2 regions of the Pelorhabdus rhamnosifermentans genome follow, and region 2 is predicted to be linked to the other one. Evidence: predicted binding sites of a transcription regulator. Region 2 holds the regulator's gene; the other holds the start of a gene.
The links. The regulator HrcA, encoded in region 2, represses chaperone genes, less so after heat shock. The targets are predictions, from matches to a motif close to TGTTAGCACTCNNNNNNNNNGAGTGCTAACA.
Positions count from the first base shown of each region.

Region 1: Ga0466249_RS22660 (glycoside hydrolase family 130 protein) is a predicted target of HrcA. The motif match lies at 2,026-2,056, and genes of this name have one in related genera.

Region 1 is NZ_JAHGVE010000031.1:8,751-18,423, reverse strand. Features, by position in the region: gene Ga0466249_RS22670 (ClC family H(+)/Cl(-) exchange transporter) at 1-517, shown strand, start outside; gene Ga0466249_RS22665 (branched-chain amino acid transaminase) at 603-1,517, opposite strand; T-box leader at 1,614-1,866, opposite strand; gene Ga0466249_RS22660 (glycoside hydrolase family 130 protein) at 2,156-3,166, shown strand; gene Ga0466249_RS22655 (glycosyltransferase family 4 protein) at 3,220-4,473, shown strand; gene Ga0466249_RS22650 (glycoside hydrolase family protein) at 4,473-5,513, shown strand; gene Ga0466249_RS22645 (HAMP domain-containing sensor histidine kinase) at 5,558-7,030, opposite strand; gene Ga0466249_RS22640 (response regulator transcription factor) at 7,027-7,692, opposite strand; gene Ga0466249_RS22635 (response regulator transcription factor) at 7,996-8,229, shown strand; gene Ga0466249_RS22630 (2-phosphosulfolactate phosphatase) at 8,296-9,015, shown strand; gene Ga0466249_RS22625 (hypothetical protein) at 9,154-9,306, shown strand; gene Ga0466249_RS22620 (LysR family transcriptional regulator) at 9,421-9,673, opposite strand, start outside.
Region 2 is NZ_JAHGVE010000009.1:92,961-102,633, reverse strand. Features, by position in the region: gene prmA (50S ribosomal protein L11 methyltransferase) at 1-156, opposite strand, end outside; gene dnaJ (molecular chaperone DnaJ) at 180-1,328, opposite strand; gene dnaK (molecular chaperone DnaK) at 1,340-3,178, opposite strand; gene grpE (nucleotide exchange factor GrpE) at 3,241-3,828, opposite strand; gene hrcA (heat-inducible transcriptional repressor HrcA) at 3,873-4,904, opposite strand; gene hemW (radical SAM family heme chaperone HemW) at 5,006-6,142, opposite strand; gene lepA (translation elongation factor 4) at 6,148-7,944, opposite strand; gene Ga0466249_RS12595 (hypothetical protein) at 8,019-8,468, opposite strand; gene spoIIP (stage II sporulation protein P) at 8,495-9,571, opposite strand; gene gpr (GPR endopeptidase) at 9,635-9,673, opposite strand, start outside.

The DNA.
Region 1 (9,673 bases), on a different contig from region 2:
AATCTTGTTAGTTTGGGGTCTCAATCCGGATTATCAAACGACATTTATGATTTTAGCTATGGCAGCTTATTTTACGGCTATCGTCAAGGCCCCCATTACAGGGAGTATTTTAGTAACGGAAATGACAGGGTCTTTCGATCATTTATTTGGAATGATAACCATTAGTATGATTGCCTATATAGTAGCAGATGCAGTTCAGTCAAAGCCTGTTTATGAATTACTTCTAAACCGTTCTTTGCAGCAAAAAAGACCTGAACTCCTTTCGGGTCGGGCAAAAAAAAGAGCGATTATTGAAATGGTTGTTTCTATGAATTCTCAATTAGAAGGGAAAAAAATTAAGGCTGTTCCCTGGCCAGACAGTTGTTTGCTCATTTGCATTCGTCGTGGTGAAAAAGAAATCGTTCCTCACGGGGATACGAAATTAATTGCAGGTGATTATTTGTATTTGTCAACAGAGTCTGAGGATATTACTCAGATTCATTACATCAAGTCGTTGGCAAGTGAATGGAATCAATAGGATTAGGCCTTGGAAAAATTTTTACAATAAAAAATCGTTATTTGTCTACTCAAGACAAATAACGATTTTTTACGATCTAAAGATATTAATAAACACTCATGCAAAAATCAGCGTATTTTTTAATTTTGCCAGTCGTTACTTGCATAAAGAGTTCTTTTAACTGTTTGCACACCGGGCCTTGATGATTGGTACCAATGGCTCTGTCATCTACTTCAACAACAGCTGTGACTTCCATCGCTGTACCGCTGAAGAAGATTTCCTCCGCTGCATATAATTCCGTTCGCGTAATGCTGCGTTCCACGACTTCGATGCCAAGTTCTTCTTTGGCTAGCATCATGACGGTATCTCTCGTAATGCCTTCAAGAATATTATCGGAAGGCGGAGGAGTTACGAGCTTTCCGCGGCGAACCATAAAGACATTTTCACCAGGTCCCTCGCAAACATGACCATTACGTGTTAAAAAGAGTGCTTCATCATAGCCGCGCCGAACAACTTCGAGTGAGGCTAACCCGGAATTCAAGTAAGCAGCTGTTGGTTTGGTGCGAGGTGGAAGCATGTTATCACCTAGACGTTCCCAGGAAGTAAAGGCAACTTTGAGTTCATCTTTACCGGCATAGCTGCCAAGTGGCTGACAGTAGATGACAAGACGATCATCATCATCCAATAAGCTAGGTGCAACCTGATTCGAACCTTTAAATGCCAGTGGACGAATATAGGTAGTTGTGCGGTAATTATTTTTTTTGAGTAATTCCAAAGTGATTTTGCATAATTCATCAACTGTATAAGGAAGTTGAATATTGAGGGTCTTACACGACTGGAGCAGGCGTTCATAATGTTCTTTCATGCGAAAGCCATAAAGCTGTTGTTCTCCTTCATCCCAATAAGCCCGAATTCCTTCAAAACAACCCAGTCCATAATTAAATCCTTTACAGCGTACACTAATATGTACTTCATTTTCAGGCACGATTTTTCCCTCGTAAAATACATAGGTATTGTCCATCTTTTTCATTTCTCCTTTAGTAAATTTTTATTACATTGCCTACCAATTGATATTGTCATCCCTCCTTGGTAAAAAATAAAACCTCTTGTCTCTGTATTAAGAGGCAAGAGGTTATTCTCGCGGTACCACTCTTAGTATATCTATAAAAAGTTTATAGATATTTCTCGTCGGATCTAACAATCCTTGCAATATAACGGTTGCATTTACAAGAAACGGCACCGGTGCAGCCTACTTGAATTTCAGCTTTACAGTTCAGGAATGACATTTGTATCTTTCTGTTACCGATTTTCACCAACCATCGGCTCTCTGTGAACATAATCCATACAATTAATTCCTTCATCACTTTTTCTTTACAGTATGTAATTGCTTTTGTTGAAATCAATTGATAAGTTGTAACCTTGCTATTAGTTTATAGATTATTAATGAATTTGTCAATAAGGTATTGTTCTCGTTTCTTCTGATTGTAAAAATTGACGGAAAGGTAAATTGGTAGTATACTCTATTTATAGGTTAGCACTCACTAATGATGACTGCTAACAAAAATATTATGATTGAACCACTACGGGATAACAGAGATTAGATGTGATGTATCACACTCATCGGCATGTGCCGAATGTCCACGGAGGAGGTTTTTTTTTATGGAAAAAGGCAAATTTAAAACGAAGCTAAAAAATGTTGATAATACATTCAAAGAACTTTTTACACGGTATGAGAATAATCCTATTTTGACAGTCCGGGATTGGCCTTATCCGGCAAACTCAGTGATGAATCCGGCTGCGACTTTGTTTCAAAACAAAGTATTATTGTTGGCACGTGTGGAAGATCGGCGAGGCTTTTCTCATCTTACGAAGGCAATTAGTGAGGATGGGATTAAAAACTGGAAAATCGATGCTTTGCCAACGTTGGAATCAGATCCGGACCATTATCCTGAAGAGTTATGGGGAATTGAGGATCCCCGTATTTCTTGGCTTGCTGAAAAAAAAAAGTGGGCGATTACATATACGGCTTATTCACGTGGTGGGCCATTAGTATCCTTGGCTTTAACAGATGATTTTGTGAATTTTGAGCGGATGGGGCCTATCACTCCTGCTGAGGATAAAGATGCTGCAATTTTCCCGCGCCGAATCAATGGTAAATGGGCTCTGATCCATCGGCCTGTTAATACAACTTATGGACCTGGTGCACACATTTGGTTGTCTTATTCCGACGATTTACTGCATTGGGGCGATCAACGGGTACTGATGCATGCCCGTCGTGGCAGTTGGTGGGACGGTGGAAAAATTGGTCTTTCGACTCCTCCTTTAGAAACAGCTGAAGGATGGCTGATGCTTTATCACGGCGTTCGTCAGACAGCGGCTGGGGCTATTTATCGCGTGGGGCTCGCCTTGCTTGATTTAGATGATCCGCATCGAATATTGCATCGCAGTGATGAATGGGTTTTTGGGCCCTTAGAATGGTATGAGCGTTTAGGCGATGTAGCGGATGTCGTTTTCCCTTGTGGCTGGGTACATGATGAACAGACAGGTGTATTGAAGATGTACTATGGGGGAGCGGATACTTGTATTGCTCTGGCAACAACTACGGTGAATGAGTTATTAGATTATGTGAAACAATGTCCCGTTCCGCCGCAAGATGATGATTTCTATTGATTGTAAAAATCTAATTATAAATATCAAAATTTTTAAAAAAGGAGATTGTGAATATGGCTGCTATCAATGGAATAAGTAAGATTGCTTTTTTAAGTACCTATCCACCTCGCGAGTGTGGGCTGGCGACTTTTACAGAAGATTTGGTGAAAAGCATCAGTAAATCGCCAGGAATCCAACCGAGTGTAATTGCCGTAACGAATGATGAAGAATACAGTGATTCGCTTGTGGAATATAAACTGAGTCAACATGATCGTGAGAGTTATTTACAGACGGCTGACTGGGCGAATAAACATGTAGATTTGCTGGTTATTGAGCATGAATATGGGATTTATGGCGGGGACTGTGGTGCCTATATTTTGTATTTGGCGAGGGGATTGACGATTCCTTTTATTGTTACAACGCATACGGTATTGTTAAATCCGTCAGCGCAGCAACGCATTGTTTTGGGGGAATTGGGCCGGTTAAGTGCTCAAGTAGTGACGATGGCGGAAAGCTCGATACCGATCTTGAGCGATACTTATGGGATTCCGTCGGGAAAAATTACTTTTATTCCACATGGTGTTCCCAACTTGTCTATGAAATCACGGGAAAAGCTAAAAAATGATTACGGTTTGCAAAACAAGCAGGTTATGAGCAGTTTCGGATTGCTTAGTCCGGCCAAAGGACTGGAATACGGGATTGAAGCCGCTTCGAAAGTGATTGCAGATCATGATGACTTCGTTTATCTTATTTTAGGTAAAACGCATCCTTGTGTGAAGGCCAGAATGGGAGAGAGTTATCGGCAGAGTCTGATGGATTTAGCTAAGCGACTGGGAGTTAAAGAACATGTTAAGTTTATTGATCAGTATCTGACGAAGAAAGAAGTAATGACTTACTTACAACTTTCGGATATGTATTTGACACCCTATTTATCTAAAGAGCAGGCAGTCAGCGGGACGCTTGCCTATGCAATGGGGTGCGGTCGGGTGATTATATCTACTCCCTATCGTTATGCACAAGAAATGCTGGATGGCGGTCGTGGCTTGCTTGCTCAATTTCGAGATGCTTCTTCTATCGCCTCTTGTATTCGGACGGTAATGGAAAACCCTTTACAAAAACAAGAGATGGAAAGGAAAACCATGTATGTTGGTCAGACGATGAAGTGGGTGAATGTAGCGGATCGTTACGTTCAGCTTGGTATAAAGGTCGTTGATGCCCATAAGAAGGCTCAACCATCGGAGGATGTAATTCAATTGATTCGGTCACTGCATCGTCCGATTTCGGCAGCAAAGCCTATCACAAGGCGAAAGGGAATTAGTGTGTATTGATGTCTAAAATTAAAGAAGCGTTGGATGACAGGCATATTTTTCATTTGACTGATGATACAGGGATGTTCCAGCACGCACAATTTAGTGTTCCTAATTTAGATAAAGGATACACAACTGACGATAATGCCCGTGCTTTAATTATGGCGGTTATGCTTTATGAAAGAACAAAACGTCCTCGTTATTTAACTTTAGTATATCGTTATTTGGCATTTGTGTTATATGCTCAGAACGTAGATGGGCGATTTAAAAATTTTATGACTTATAACAGGCAATTTACAGAAATCGTAGGTTCAGAAGATTGTTTTGGTCGTTGCCTGTGGGCTTTAGCTTATACATTCGCTTCGTCAGTCCTACCTGAGGGTATAAAAGGGGTTTGTACTGTTGCCATTGATTGTGCGCTTGACCAAGTTTCGTCGTTGACATGGTTGCGAGGACAAGCTTATGCATTGATTGGTTTGAGCTTGATTGATGAGGAAAAATCCAAAAATTTTATTATGAAGCTTGCTGATTCACTTGCTGACCATTTTGTTCAGTATTCTAAGGAAACAAATTGGCAGTGGTTTGAGGGCAATCTAACTTATGATAATGCGGTATTGCCTTGGGCTATGTTTGCAGCATATGAAAAGAGCGGTCAAGAACGGTTTCTTTCTATTGCACAGCAAAGTTTGGCATTTTTGGACCATACGGTGTTTCGTAATGACTTTTTTTGTCCCGTCGGGTGTAGTGGATGGTGGACGCGAGGTTCAATGGAACCGGCAGTATATGATCAGCAGCCTGTTGAGGCATCTATGTCGACACTGGCTCATTTGGCTGCCTATAAAGTTACGGATGACAAGAAAATGCTGAAGTTAGCGAAACGGAGTTTTGCCTGGTACTTAGGTGATAATATTTGTAAGGAAAGTCTGATTGATGTTGAGACAGGCGGGTGTTATGATGGTATTACGCCACATGGCGTAAACAGAAACGAAGGTGCAGAAAGCATTGTTGGTTATTGGATTGCCCGTTTGGCTTTGGAGAAATGCACGAGTAATGTTTTTTAAAAGCAATTAAAAAGGCTGTGGTGAAATGAATATTTCATCACAGCTTATTTATTTGCAGATTTATCCATGTCACACCAGAAGAGGACGCCATGGGGGAGATTCCGTACGCCATAGCTATTTCCGTGTAGTTCTTGAATGGCTCGTACAATGGATAGACCTAAACCGTAGCCACTTTGTTCTCTTGTACGGGCTTTATCAATTTTATAAAAGCTTATCCAAATTTTTTCGAGACTTTCTTCGGGGATGGGACGTCCAGAGTTGTATACAAATACTCGGAAGTGAGGACCTTTATCTTTCACAAATAATTTGATGGTATTGGTGAATTCAGTATGAATGATGGCGTTATTTAAAAAATTGAGCAATACTTGTTCAATGCGTAACATATCGCCATTAACCAAGCAATTTTCGGGAAATTTTTTTTCGAGAGCCATGTTTTTTTCAGTGAGCACGTTTTGGTATTTTTGTACGATGCGATTGAGTAGTAGAGAAAGGTCAAAATTTGTTCTTGTCAGTTGAAAGAGGCCTGATTCAAATTGCGATAGATTAAGCAGGTCTCTTACTAATTTATTCATTTTTTCTGCTTCATCCATAATGACAGAACAGTAATAGTTTTTGTTTTCTTCATCATTTGCCACATTTTCTTTGAGGCCTTCTGCATAACCCAGAATGAGTGAGAGGGGAGTCTTGAGTTCGTGAGAAACATTGGATACAAATTCTTTGCGCATTTTGTCCAGTTCACGTTCTTTTTCTACATCAGCCATCAGGCTTTTATTTTTTTGGTTAAGCTCTGTTATGGCTGTATCAAGGTGGTCTGATAAATGGTTGATGCTTTTGCCAAGCAAACCAATTTCATCATCACGTTTTTTCGTCCATTTTTGTGTAAAATCAAGCTGAGCCATGCGTTGAGCTAGCTGGCTGAGTTCGAGGATGGGGAGGGTAAATTTTTTCGCGAAAAAGAAGGCCCAGCTGCATCCGATTACAATAGACAGCAATCCTGTGAATAACATAAATTGGGTCGCGACGGTGGCACTCTCTGATACGGGAGCTAGAGGCTGTCGTATTATTAAGTTGTCGCCATTGTTGAGTTGCTGCTGAATGACCATAAAGTTGATCTTTAATACTTGGTCATACTGTTTTTCAAGAACTGTGTGATTACTAATGGTTTCATGAGTGATAATGATGGGTGGCAGGGGTGGTGGTGGTGGTGCCGGAAAATCGGGTACAGAATGATCGATTGGTGGACCGAAGGGGCGATATTTGATGGAGCCATTTTTGTCAAAAATAATGATGCCTGCTCCTAGAGTATTTGCTGTTCGTTCTAATTCCAGGGCGATTTGGTTAGGATTTCCCTGATAGATGTCATCAAGTGCCTGAATACTCTCAATGAGCATTGCTTTTTTTTGCCACATGTAAACTTTTTCTAACCCAAGATGGGTGAGACCAAGAGATAGAAGGATGAAAAACAGTAAAAATCCGCTTAAGATCATAAAGAGTTTGGTTCGAATAGATAGGGTCATTTAGTTGCCTCAAATTTGTAGCCGTAGCCTCTCAGTGTTTGAATTAAGGTACTTTTGGTTCCTAACTTGGTTCTGAGCCGGTTGATATGAGTATCAACTGTTCGAAGGTCGCCAAAGTAGTCATAGTTCCAGACATGATTGAGAATTTGTTCACGACTTAAGGCTTTCCCTTTATTTTCAATTAGGTAGTTAAACAGTTCATATTCGGTGGGACTTAAATGGAGGGAATGTTCATTGAGTAAGACTTGTCGGGCTTCTGTATCAATGGCTAATCCCTCATCAATATTTTTCTTATCTCCTTCCATGCGGCGAAATAGTGCGGTTACGCGTGCTGTCAGGATTTTCGGACTAAATGGTTTTGTGACATATTCATCAGCGCCAATTTCGAAGGCAAGCAGCTGATCTACTTCTTCACCTTTTGCGGTAAGCATGATTACGGGAATATTGCTTTTTTTTCGGATCTCTTTGCATACGGTCCAGCCGTTTTGTTCTGGTAGCATGACATCTAAAATAACGAGATCCACCTTATGGTCGAATAGAATGTCTAAAGCTAGACGCCCATTATCTGCTTCGAGTATGTTATAATCTTCGCGAATCAAAAAATCAGCAACAAGTTTTCTTATTCGTAGTTCATCATCTACTATTAATATGGTTTTATTCATCGCTTTATCTCCTCATGATCGGAAAAATGGTAATTTATTCACTTTTAGCATAAAGAGTATCGAGGAAGAAGTCAATAACTTATCCATGTAGGCGGTTGTATCATAAACAAAAAAGGCCATGCTGAAACAAAATGTTTCGGCACAGCGCTTGTTATTTTGTTGTTATGCGCAGGTGGGGATGACGGAAGAACATATGAGAAATTTAATGATGCAGAAAATTCATCTCTAATGGTTGTAACACTGCTTATTAGCGGCAGTGATTTGTCTAAAAATTACTGATGTTCTCAAGATTCACAGGCACTATTGAATTTTTTGTTGAAAAAAGATACAGTAGTAGGGGATGAGAAAGATCCTCATGTTCTTCTCAGCTTACGGGAGCGCGAGGTACTCAAGCGGATTGTTTATGGCTATTCCTTAACAGAGATTGCCGAAGAGCTTTCTATTAGTGTAAAGACTGTTGAAACCTATAAGTCAAGAGTTATGGATAAACTCAATATTTCCAAAAAAAGTGGTTTAGTCGCTTATGCTCTTCAATAGGGGCTGCTTGCTACACCTAGCTCACTGATTGAAGAAGAGTTTTAGTAAAAATGGGAGCTGTTTAGGATGAAAGTTGACGTAGCTTTTTTACCAAAAGACATTACACAGGGGGATCTTTCTGGTACGGTATGTATTGTATTGGATATATTCCGTGCAACAACAAGTATTGTAACGGCCATGGCGAACGGATGCGAAGCCATTATTCCAGTTGTATCACTGGAAAAGGCGCACGAAGCTGCTAAAAAACTTGGTACTGTACTTATGGCAGGCGAGAGAAAGTCAATTAAAATTGATGGGTTTGATTTTGGTAATTCGCCTTTTGAATTTTCTTCAGATAAGGTTAAAAATCAGCAAATTGTTATGACGACAACAAATGGAACGATTGCGATTCACGCCGCGACTGGGGCATTTTACACGTTGATTGGTTCGTTTAATAATGCCGAGGCTGTTTGCCGGAAGGCACAAGCTTATGGAAAAAATATTCTTATTGTCTGTGCAGGTACAGACCATACCTTTTCATTGGAAGATAGTCTTTGCGCGGGTTTGCTTGTTGAAATTTTGTCGAGTTCGGGCCAACATAAGGTTGAATTGAATGATTCAGCACGTGGTGCCTGGGTTATGTATCAAGCAGCTAAAGATCATGTAGTGGACGTGGCGATTCAAAGCAGGAATGGTCAGCGTTTAGTGGAACTCGCTAAAGAATCAGAAGTGGAATATTGTTTGCGAAAAAATATTGTGAACGTAGTACCGGCGTATAAGGACCATCGTATTGTTCTTACCGAATAATTGAGTAAAGTATAAGTATATACAGTTTGTAGTAAATCAAGTATACAGAATTCTTAAGGAAATCCCATTGTTTTCCCCCGATATAAGGTTTAAAGTAATCTTGTAGAGGATATCTTATTTTAGCGGGGGGATATTAAGGTGGGCAATCAAGAACAGATAAAAGTTCAGGTTTCTACAGTACCACGTCGCACAACTGCAGATTGGGACGATTATCTTGCGGAAAAGATAATTGAGCTTCGTCAATTAGTTGATGAATATAGTAATCAATTGAGCGGAGCAGTGATGAAGTAGGAATTCTGTTATAGTTAATAAAAAGCAGCCCATTACTTACGGTTTGAGTAAGTAATGGGCTGCTTTTTATGTGGATGCGATGGATCGGTAGTTGAATGGAGTCTATCAAAGTGATTATTTAAAATCCAGAAAGTCATGATCGTGTAACCATGAACGCATACATGTAATGAATTTCTTTGTAGCGGGGGATTTATCTTTTAGAGAAAGAGCTGCGATTCCTAGGATACGATAAGTTGGTTGTTCTAAATCTACTAAGTGAATATCATTTGGTATATTAACCAGAATCAATTCAGGAAGAATACTGATGCCTAATCCCATTTGCACCATGGCTAATATCGTTCGTTCTTCCATCAATTCATAGTTGATT
Region 2 (9,673 bases):
AATATCGCAATAGTCCCAAGCACCTGATAACCGATACGTATTAATTAACTCCGGATCTTCAATAACAACACCACTCGCCCCGAGATCATGAAAAATATTGGCCACCGCTTCGGTGGCCTCATGAGAGGTTTGGATACTGATTTCAGCCCACTTCATCTGCACTCGCCCCTTTTATGGAATTAAGAAACCCCAAACGCATCCTTCATTTTTTTAAAGAAGCCTTTTTGTTCCGGGTTAATATCTTCTCCGCTAATACGGGCAAATTCTTTTAACAGTTCGCGTTGCTTCTCTGTTAAATTTTTCGGTGTAACAACTTTGACTTTCACATGCTGATCACCGCGACTATTCCCTCTTAAATGGGGTATACCTTTATTTCGAAGCCTAAAGATAGTACCCGACTGTGTCCCCTCTTCAATGCGGAATTTCACTCTTCCCTCTAAAGTAGGAACTTCAATCTCATCACCCAAAATAGCCTGAACGAAACTAATCGGCACTTCACAAATCACATCATTGCCTTCTCGTACAAACAGTTTATGCGGTTTTACAAAAATATAAACATATAAATCACCCTGCGGGCCGCCACGCATGCCTGCTTCACCTTCATGAGCCACGCGAAGCCTGGAACCGTTATCGACACCACCAGGAATTTTAATTTTTATTTTTCTTCTTGCTTTAACTTTTCCTTGACCATGACACTCTTTGCAAGGCGTCTTCACAATTTTTCCTTCACCATGACAACGATCACATGTTTTGACATTCATCATACGGCCAAAGGGGGTATTTTGGGTAAACTGTACCTGCCCTGTGCCTTTACAGTCTGGACAGGTATCAGCATGTGTTCCTGGTGCTGCACCCGTGCCATGACAGGCCCGACAATCCTCCGTCCGCGGGATTTCAATTTCCTTTTCTACACCAAAAGCAGCCTGTTCAAAGGTAATCTCCATATCATAGCGTAAATCGGATCCTTTTTCCGGACCATTCGATCTTCCACCAAAACCCTGTCCCCCAAAAAACATATCAAAAATATCGCCAAATCCACCTGCACTGGCACCACCAAAACCACCGCCAAATCCACCAAATCCAGCACCACCCTGGGCACCGTCAAAGGCAGCATGACCATATTGGTCATACTGCGCTTTCTTATCGGCATTTGACAAGACTTCATAGGCCTCTGAGGCTTCTTTAAACTTTGTTTCCGCCTCTTTGGGGTTGTCACGATTCACATCAGGATGATACTTTCTAGCTAATTTACGATAGGCTTTTTTAATTTCATCATCTGATGCTGACTTAGAGACTCCCAAGACTTCATAATAATCTCGTTTACTCACCTTGCACCATCCTAAGCTTTTTCATTCTTTTTGTCATCGACTACTTCAGCATCTACGATGGTCTCATCTTTATCTTTCGCTGCACCGTCCGCTGCTGCGTCAGGCTGTCCCTGCGCTTGTGCCTGGCTATACAAGGCTTGCGAAAGTTCATAGAAGGGCTTAGTCAATGCTTCTGTATCAGCTTTAATTTTTTCTACATCTGTACCCTTCAATGTTTCTTTTAGATTATTTGCAGCTTGCTGTACCTTCTCGATTAAAGCCTTATCTGCTTTATCGCCAATATCCTTAATGGCCTTCTCAGCTTGATAAACAAGAGAATCGGCATTATTTCTTACTTCAATGCCTTCTTTATTTTGTTTATCTTCTGCTGCATGAGCTTCCGCTTCTTTAACCATCCGATCAATTTCATCCTTACTAATACCGCCTGAAGAAGTAATCGTAATTTTCTGTTCCTTGCCTGTACCCAAATCTTTTGCTGAAACATTCACAATACCATTGGCATCAATATCGAATGTTACTTCAATTTTAGGCACGCCACGTGGAGCCGGTGGGATACCCGATAATTCAAAACGACCTAATGTTTTATTCGAGGCCGCCATTTCACGTTCACCTTGTAAGACATGAATGTCTACAGAAGGCTGGCTGTCAGCAGCAGTCGAAAATGTTTGGCTTTTTGATGTCGGAATGGTTGTATTGCGTTCAATAATCTTCGTGAAAACGCCACCAAGTGTTTCAATACCAAGGGATAGAGGCGTAACATCAAGAAGCAACACATCTTTGACTTCCCCTACAAGTACACCCGCCTGAATGGCAGCACCGACAGCTACACATTCATCAGGATTAACACCGCGATGAAGTTCTTTACCAATAAAGCCTTTAATGGCTTCCTGTACGGCAGGAATCCGTGAAGATCCGCCAACTAAAATGACTTTATTAATGTCTTTGGGCGACATTCCGGCATCTTGCATAGCCTTATGTGTGGGTCCCATTGTTGATTCTACCAAATCAGCTGTTAGTTCATCAAATTTGGCGCGCGTTAAGTTAATGTCTAAATGTTTCGGACCTGTTTGATCGGCCGTAATAAAAGGTAAATTAATGTTTGTCGTCAAAACACCAGACAATTCAATCTTAGCTTTTTCAGCTGCTTCTAACAGACGTTGATTGGCCATCTTGTCATTCGACAAATCAATGCCCTGTTCTTTTTTAAACTCGTTTACTAACCAATTTCTTACGCGTTCATCAAAATCATCGCCGCCTAAGCGGTTATTACCATTGGTTGCTTTTACTTCAAACACACCATCACCCAATTCCAAGATGGATACATCAAAAGTACCGCCGCCAAGGTCATATACTAAAACCGTGTGATCTTCACCTTTATCAATACCATAAGCAAGTGCTGCTGCTGTTGGTTCATTGATAATTCGGAGCACTTCAAGACCGGCAATAACACCTGCATCTTTTGTTGCCTGTCGCTGAGCATCTGTAAAATAAGCCGGTACGGTAATAACGGCCTGAGTAACCTTTTCACCTAAATAAGCTTCAGCATCTTGTTTCAATTTTTGCAAAATCATGGCTGAAATTTCTTGTGGTGAATAATCTTTGTCATCAATTTTAACCTTGTAATCACTACCCATATGACGCTTTATGGAACTAATTGTTCTTTCTGTGTTGGAAACAGCCTGACGTTTAGCAAGTTGTCCTACGAGCCTTTCACCTGTTTTCGAAAAACCAACAACAGAAGGAGTTAATCTGCTGCCTTCCGTGTTTGCAATAACAACAGGTTCGCCACCTTCCATTACTGCTACAACAGAATTTGTTGTACCAAGGTCTATCCCAATAACTTTTGCCATAATAAATGTCCCCCTTTAATGATTAAAACTTTTATAAGTATCTCAATTTAAGTAAATTGAAGTTAACTATTATTGACGACTTTCACCATACTTGGTCGAACCACTCTGTTTTTTACCTTATAACCTTTTTGCAGTTCTTCAGTAATGATGCCATCTTCTGCTTCAGCATCCTCCACCCGCATCACAGCTTGGTGTTCACTGGGATCAAAAGATTTGCCAACTGCTTCAATTGTCGTCACACCCAACTTTTCCAGTGACGCCTTCATTTGTCGAAAAATGAGTTCTACACCCGAGCGTACCGAACTGATATCCTCAGCATCAGAGGCCAAAGCTCGCTCAAAATTGTCCACAACAGGCAATATCTCAAGAACAATTCCTTCGGCTACTACCGTAGAGAGCTCATCTTTTTCTTGACGACTGCGGCGACGAAAATTCTCGAAATCAGCTTGGAGCCTTTGATATTGCTTCGTTAATTCTTTGATTACCGCATCTTTTTCTTCAATCTGTGCCGTCAGATTCGCACGAAACTGCTGATTATCGGAATTACTCTCTTGCGCTTCCCCTAGATTCGCTTCTTCTGTCGATTCACACTCTGCTGTCTCGTCCTGTTCATCGACAGGGGCAGCTTGCATTTTTTCATTTTCAGCCATACTTTCACCTCATGCTATCATTCTCATTACTTATTTGTTCTGCTTCACTTCAATTGATATTTTTTAATAAGTTCACCCAAATGAGTGTGCATGAACTCTAGAATTGCCATCGTCTTGCCATATTCCATACGCGTCGGTCCTAAAATGGCCACTGTACCTACAACCTGCCCTTCAATACGGTAAGTTGCCTGAACAACACTACAATCCTGGATACCGCTATACTTATTTTCTTGACCGATTGTGACAATGACGCCGTCATTATCACGCATATGCAAAATATCGCAAAGTAGCTTTTCTTCCTCAAGCATGGACAAAATATTTTTGATTTTATCCACATCTTGAAACTCCGGCTGGTTCAATAAATGTGTTGTCCCACCAAGATAGACTTTTTCGCTTTTATCCTGATTCATGGCTTGATTTACTGTGTCAAAAGCATATTGCATGATCGCCGAATCGGCTAGTAAATCCTGTTTAATTTCATCCATAATAGAAAATTTGATCTGTTTAAAATCAAGCCCAGCCAAACGGTTGTTGACACGCACCGCAATATGCTGCAAATCATCATACGTTGTACCTTCGGGAATGTCAATTACTTTATTTTCCATCAATCCCTGATTTGTCACAACAACGGCAATGACCCGATGATCATCAAGAGGTAGAAACTGCAAATATTTAAACTTAGACTCTGAAGCTTGCGGTGCCATGACAAGAGAAATATTATTCGTTATTTTCGACAATACCTTGGCCGTCTCTTGAAATAACTCATCAATACGCCTAACCTTGGCTTCATACCACTGCTGAATTAAACAAGCTTCCTTGTCTGAGATACTGTGAGGTGCCAACAAACAGTCCACATAGAATCGGTATCCCTTAGCAGATGGAATACGTCCAGAAGAAGTATGAGGTTGCTCTAAATAGCCCAGCATCTCCAAATCAGACATTTCATTACGAATGGTAGCAGGACTGACTCCTAAATTGTATTTGCGGGCAATAGTTCTAGAGCCAATCGGTTCGGCAGTCGAAATATAATCGTTAATAATAGCCTGAAGAACTCGGCGTTTTCTTTCATCAAGCATCGACTCCGCCTCCTTTTGTTAGCACTCTCATTCATAGAGTGCTAACATCTAATAAAAAAATACCACTCATTTGTAGCTCTGTCAAGAACAAGACGCAAACTTTATGGTAAAAATGTGCGAAAAACAACATTACCAAATTTCATTCCAAGATTCGTTAGAGAAATACCTTGTTTATTTTGGCAAATCAATCCTTGCTGCCGAAGATTTACCAGAATATTTTCATAATCTTGTAAAAAGTTCCGGTTAAATTGTTTGGCATAATCATGAAATAATAAGCCCGCTGTCGTCCTGAGAGCTAAAAATATCATTTCGCCTCTTGCCTCAGCTCCACCTAAGGTTTCACTAAATATTACAGCTGATTGGCCCTTTGTCATTGCCGCAATATAGGCGGCAATATCAGGAGTATTGGCCTGACGCCGCCCATTTAAAAAGGAATGGGCGGCAGCACCTAAACCAACATAAGGCTGATAATGCCAATATTTTAAATTGTGCCGACAGGCAAAACCTTTCTGGGCATAGTTCGATATCTCATAACGGGAAAAACCCTGCTTCGATAAAAAACTTACAACAAAATCATCCATAGCAGCGTCGAGCGCTTCGTCAGGCAAATGTAAGTGTCCTGCCTGCTCGTCTACAGCAAAAGCCGTTCCTTCTTCTACCTTGAGGGCATAAACAGAGAGATGACGGAGCGGTAACTTTGCTGCCTCCTCAAGAGTGTGTTGAAGTTGCTCTAACGTTTGACCGGGAAGTCCTGTCATTAAATCAATACTCAGATTGGAAAATCCCGCCGCTTGAGCCTGTTCTACTGAGCATATCGCCGTTTGGACCGTATGAATACGCCCTAAGCGACGAAGCAGTCCCTCATCAAAAGACTGGACACCAAAACTCAGTCGATTAATACCCAGTTTTCGCAATTGGTAAAGTTCTTCAGCATCCACTGTGCCTGGATTAGCCTCGATGGTCCACTCAGCATCATCAGCAACCTGAAAAGACTGGCAAATAACCTGGCAAATCTCAGCAAGGAGAGGTAGCGGCAACACCGTAGGTGTTCCGCCACCAATAAAGAGGGTATCTACTGTCTCAGCCGAATGGCAAGCGCCTTGGTCGACAATTTCTCGAACCAAGGCGCGAGTGTAGCTTGCATAAAAAGCTTCCTGTCCGGCAAAAGACGGAAAGTCACAATAAAAACATTTCTGCTGACAAAAGGGAATATGCACATAAAGGCCTAATTTTTTCACTGTCATCAGTCCATTTTTAAAATTGCCATAAAAGCTTCCTGGGGTACCTCAACATTACCAACTTGTTTCATGCGCTTTTTACCTTCTTTTTGTTTTTCAAGCAATTTACGTTTACGCGTAATATCACCGCCATAACATTTGGCAAGCACATCTTTCCGCATAGCCCTAACTGTTTCCCTGGCAATGACTTTATTGCCAATCGTAGCCTGAATAGGAATTTCAAACATTTGCCGCGGAATAATGCCACGCAACTTTTCGACTAACTGCCGTCCCCTTGATGTAGACTTATCAAGGTGAACAATCACACTTAAGGCATCTACAGGATCGCCATTCAGTAAAATATCCAGTTTCACTAACTTAGAGGACTTATAGCCTGACAATTCATAATCAAGTGAGGCATATCCGCGTGTCGATGATTTCAATTTGTCAAAATAGTCATAAATAATTTCACTTAAGGGCAAATGATAAGAAATAATGACGCGATTTTCATCTAAATATTTCATATCTTTAAATTCGCCCCGTTTATCCTGCGAAAGCTCCATGACGGCACCCACAAAATCATTGGGGACCATGACCTTAGCAAGCACATAGGGCTCTTCAATATAATCAATTTTTGTTGCTGGCGGCAACAGTGCCGGGTTATCCACTGTGACCATTTCACCATCTGTCTGGTGAACATGATAAATCACGCTCGGTGCCGTCGTAATAAGCGTAATATTATACTCCCGCTCAACGCGTTCCTGAATAACATCCATATGAAGTAATCCTAAAAAACCACAGCGAAAACCAAATCCTAAGGCAATGGATGTTTCCGGTTCAAAAACCAGGGCCGCATCATTGAGCTGTAATTTTTCCAGAGCATCGCGCAGCGCATCATACTGCGTACTTTCCGTCGGATACAAGCCACAATACACCATCGGTGTAATGGTCCGATAGCCTTTAAGCGCCTGGTCAGCCGGATATTCTTCGCCTGTCATGGTATCACCGACTCTGGCATCTTTCACATTTTTAATCGCTGCAGCCACAAAACCGACATGACCTGGAAGTAGTTCTGTCACCTGCGCCATATAGGGTTTAAAAATCCCGACTTCCGTCACTTCCAATACTTTTCCTGTGGCCATCATGCGAATTTTCATACCCGCCCGAATCGTTCCGTCGAACACGCGGACATTAACAATAACGCCTTTATAAGCATCAAAATGCGAATCAAAAACAAGTGCTCTTAAGGGCTTATCCGCCTCCCCTTTCGGAGCGGGAATTCTAGCCACAACGGCCTCAAGAACATCTTCAATACCAATCCCCGATTTGGCACTTGTCAAAATCGCGTCAGATGCATCCAGACCAATCACATCTTCAATTTCCTGCTTTACCTTGTCAGGATCGGCATTAGGCAAATCAATTTTATTAATAACAGGCACGATCTCCAGATCGTGTTCTAAAGCCAAATAGACATTAGCGAGTGTCTGAGCCTCAATCCCCTGCGCGGCATCGACAACTAAAAGAGCCCCTTCACAGGCCGCTAAGCTGCGTGATACTTCATAAGTAAAATCCACATGACCTGGTGTATCAATTAAATTAAGCAAATAAGTTTGTCCATCTTTCGCCTGATAAGATAATCGCACGGCCTGAGCTTTAATGGTAATGCCTCGTTCCCGTTCCAAATCCATCTGATCGAGTACTTGGCTTTCCATTTCACGTGCCGACAAGGCACCTGTATATTCTAGCAAGCGATCAGCCAGGGTCGACTTGCCATGATCAATATGAGCGATAATCGAAAAATTGCGGATCTTGGAAATGTCCACACCCGTCCTCCTCTCTGCAGCCTACATGCGCTAACAGATAAATTACTCAATAAATTATATCATCTTGCAGCTTTTCACTGCAAGGGGTACCTTCTTTGTCTGCCAAAGTTTTGCCAAAAAGTCTGTAAAGTTTGACTGCTATGTTTTAACTGGCCTTTCATTTCATAGAATTTGGGCCTCAATCCGTGGCTGACTTGATATAATTCATCAAAATAGGACTGCGCAGAAAAAGAGTAGATAAACGGAATCATCATAACTTTGGAACCCAGCGTCAAATACACCGCTCGTTCACTATTAGAAAGAGCCCCTACTTGATAGCATTCTTCTATACGATAGGAATCACCAAACAAATAGGCCAGGTACGTGCCATCCTGACTGTAAACGACATTAAATGACTGTACGAAATTTGTGCGCTCTGTGAGATGATTCATTTGCTGCTCAGCCGCCATAACACCAAAAACGGTCATTACTATCAAGAGGAAAAGTCCACGCCCAATCATTTTCAAATCACAAAATTCATCCATCCCATTCCGCCTTTCAATAGGGGTCTTTATTGTTCTTTATTTTCATGGATAATATCCACTAATACATCACCAAGCATCTCAATACTACGATTGGCTTCTTCTAACGAACTTTCCTGACAGCCCACTTCAAGCAACAATGCCCGCGGATGCAAATGCTGATTATAACGCCAATCAACCATTTGAATGCCACGACTCACCCCTGGATAACGTTCATTCAGTTTTGCTTCAATCAATTTGGCAAAGGCATGATTTTGCTGCCAATGAGGCTGAACAAGATCAGGTTGTCCCACGGCTACGACAATTAAAATCCGGGCGACTTGCAAACCATTGACTGTAGCTGTAACATTTTCTTTTTTTTCAGCATCGCGGTGAATATCAAACAGCATCTGGAGTGACGGATTGTCACTCAGCATTTTTTTCACTGTCACTTCCGACAAATTGTACGCCTTCATAAATGATGGATAGTCATGAATATTTTCACTATGAATCACGCCAATGCCTTGCTGTTCTAAATGTTTGGCAAGATCATCGCCTACCTTAACAATATCGCCTAATTGCCCACCCGGACTGTGTGAGCGACCCGAAGTAGGAATAAAGGACTCCGCCGTATGCGTATGATAAATGCCTACAAGTGGAGTACCGGTACTTGAAGGCATATGAAAATCAAATTTAGGAAAGTCAGGCATACCCATGGCACTTACAGTCTGCCCTGCTCCTTTTAAACCAAGTAATAAAGGGATTTCGCCCTGAAGAAGTGAACGCATATCTTTCATATCGACACCAGTCAAACCCAGGACAGCGCTACGTACTACTTGTCCGACAGAAAATTTTGCTGTTACTTTTACAGAAGGCTTCTCCTGCGTTACAGCAAGGAGTCCCGGCACTCCTTGCCCCATAATATTTTTCCATTTAGGCCAGCTCAAAACCCCGGCAGAATGACTCCCCGCACCAGGTGCAGCAGTAGCCGGTACGGCTTCTAAAGAATCGCCATTCGTCCAAAACAAATAAGCGCATCCTGACAGGAAGGCAAGAACAACGATGACGATACAGCCAATATAAAAAATATCCGGTTTACGTTTTCTCCGTCTTATTTGGCTTCTCAACAAATAGGCCCCCCCACTTTTGTTTACATACAATCTATATGCACAAGGGAGGCAACCTATTACTTAATGGAGATACATGTGAATGTTTTCATAATCAATATT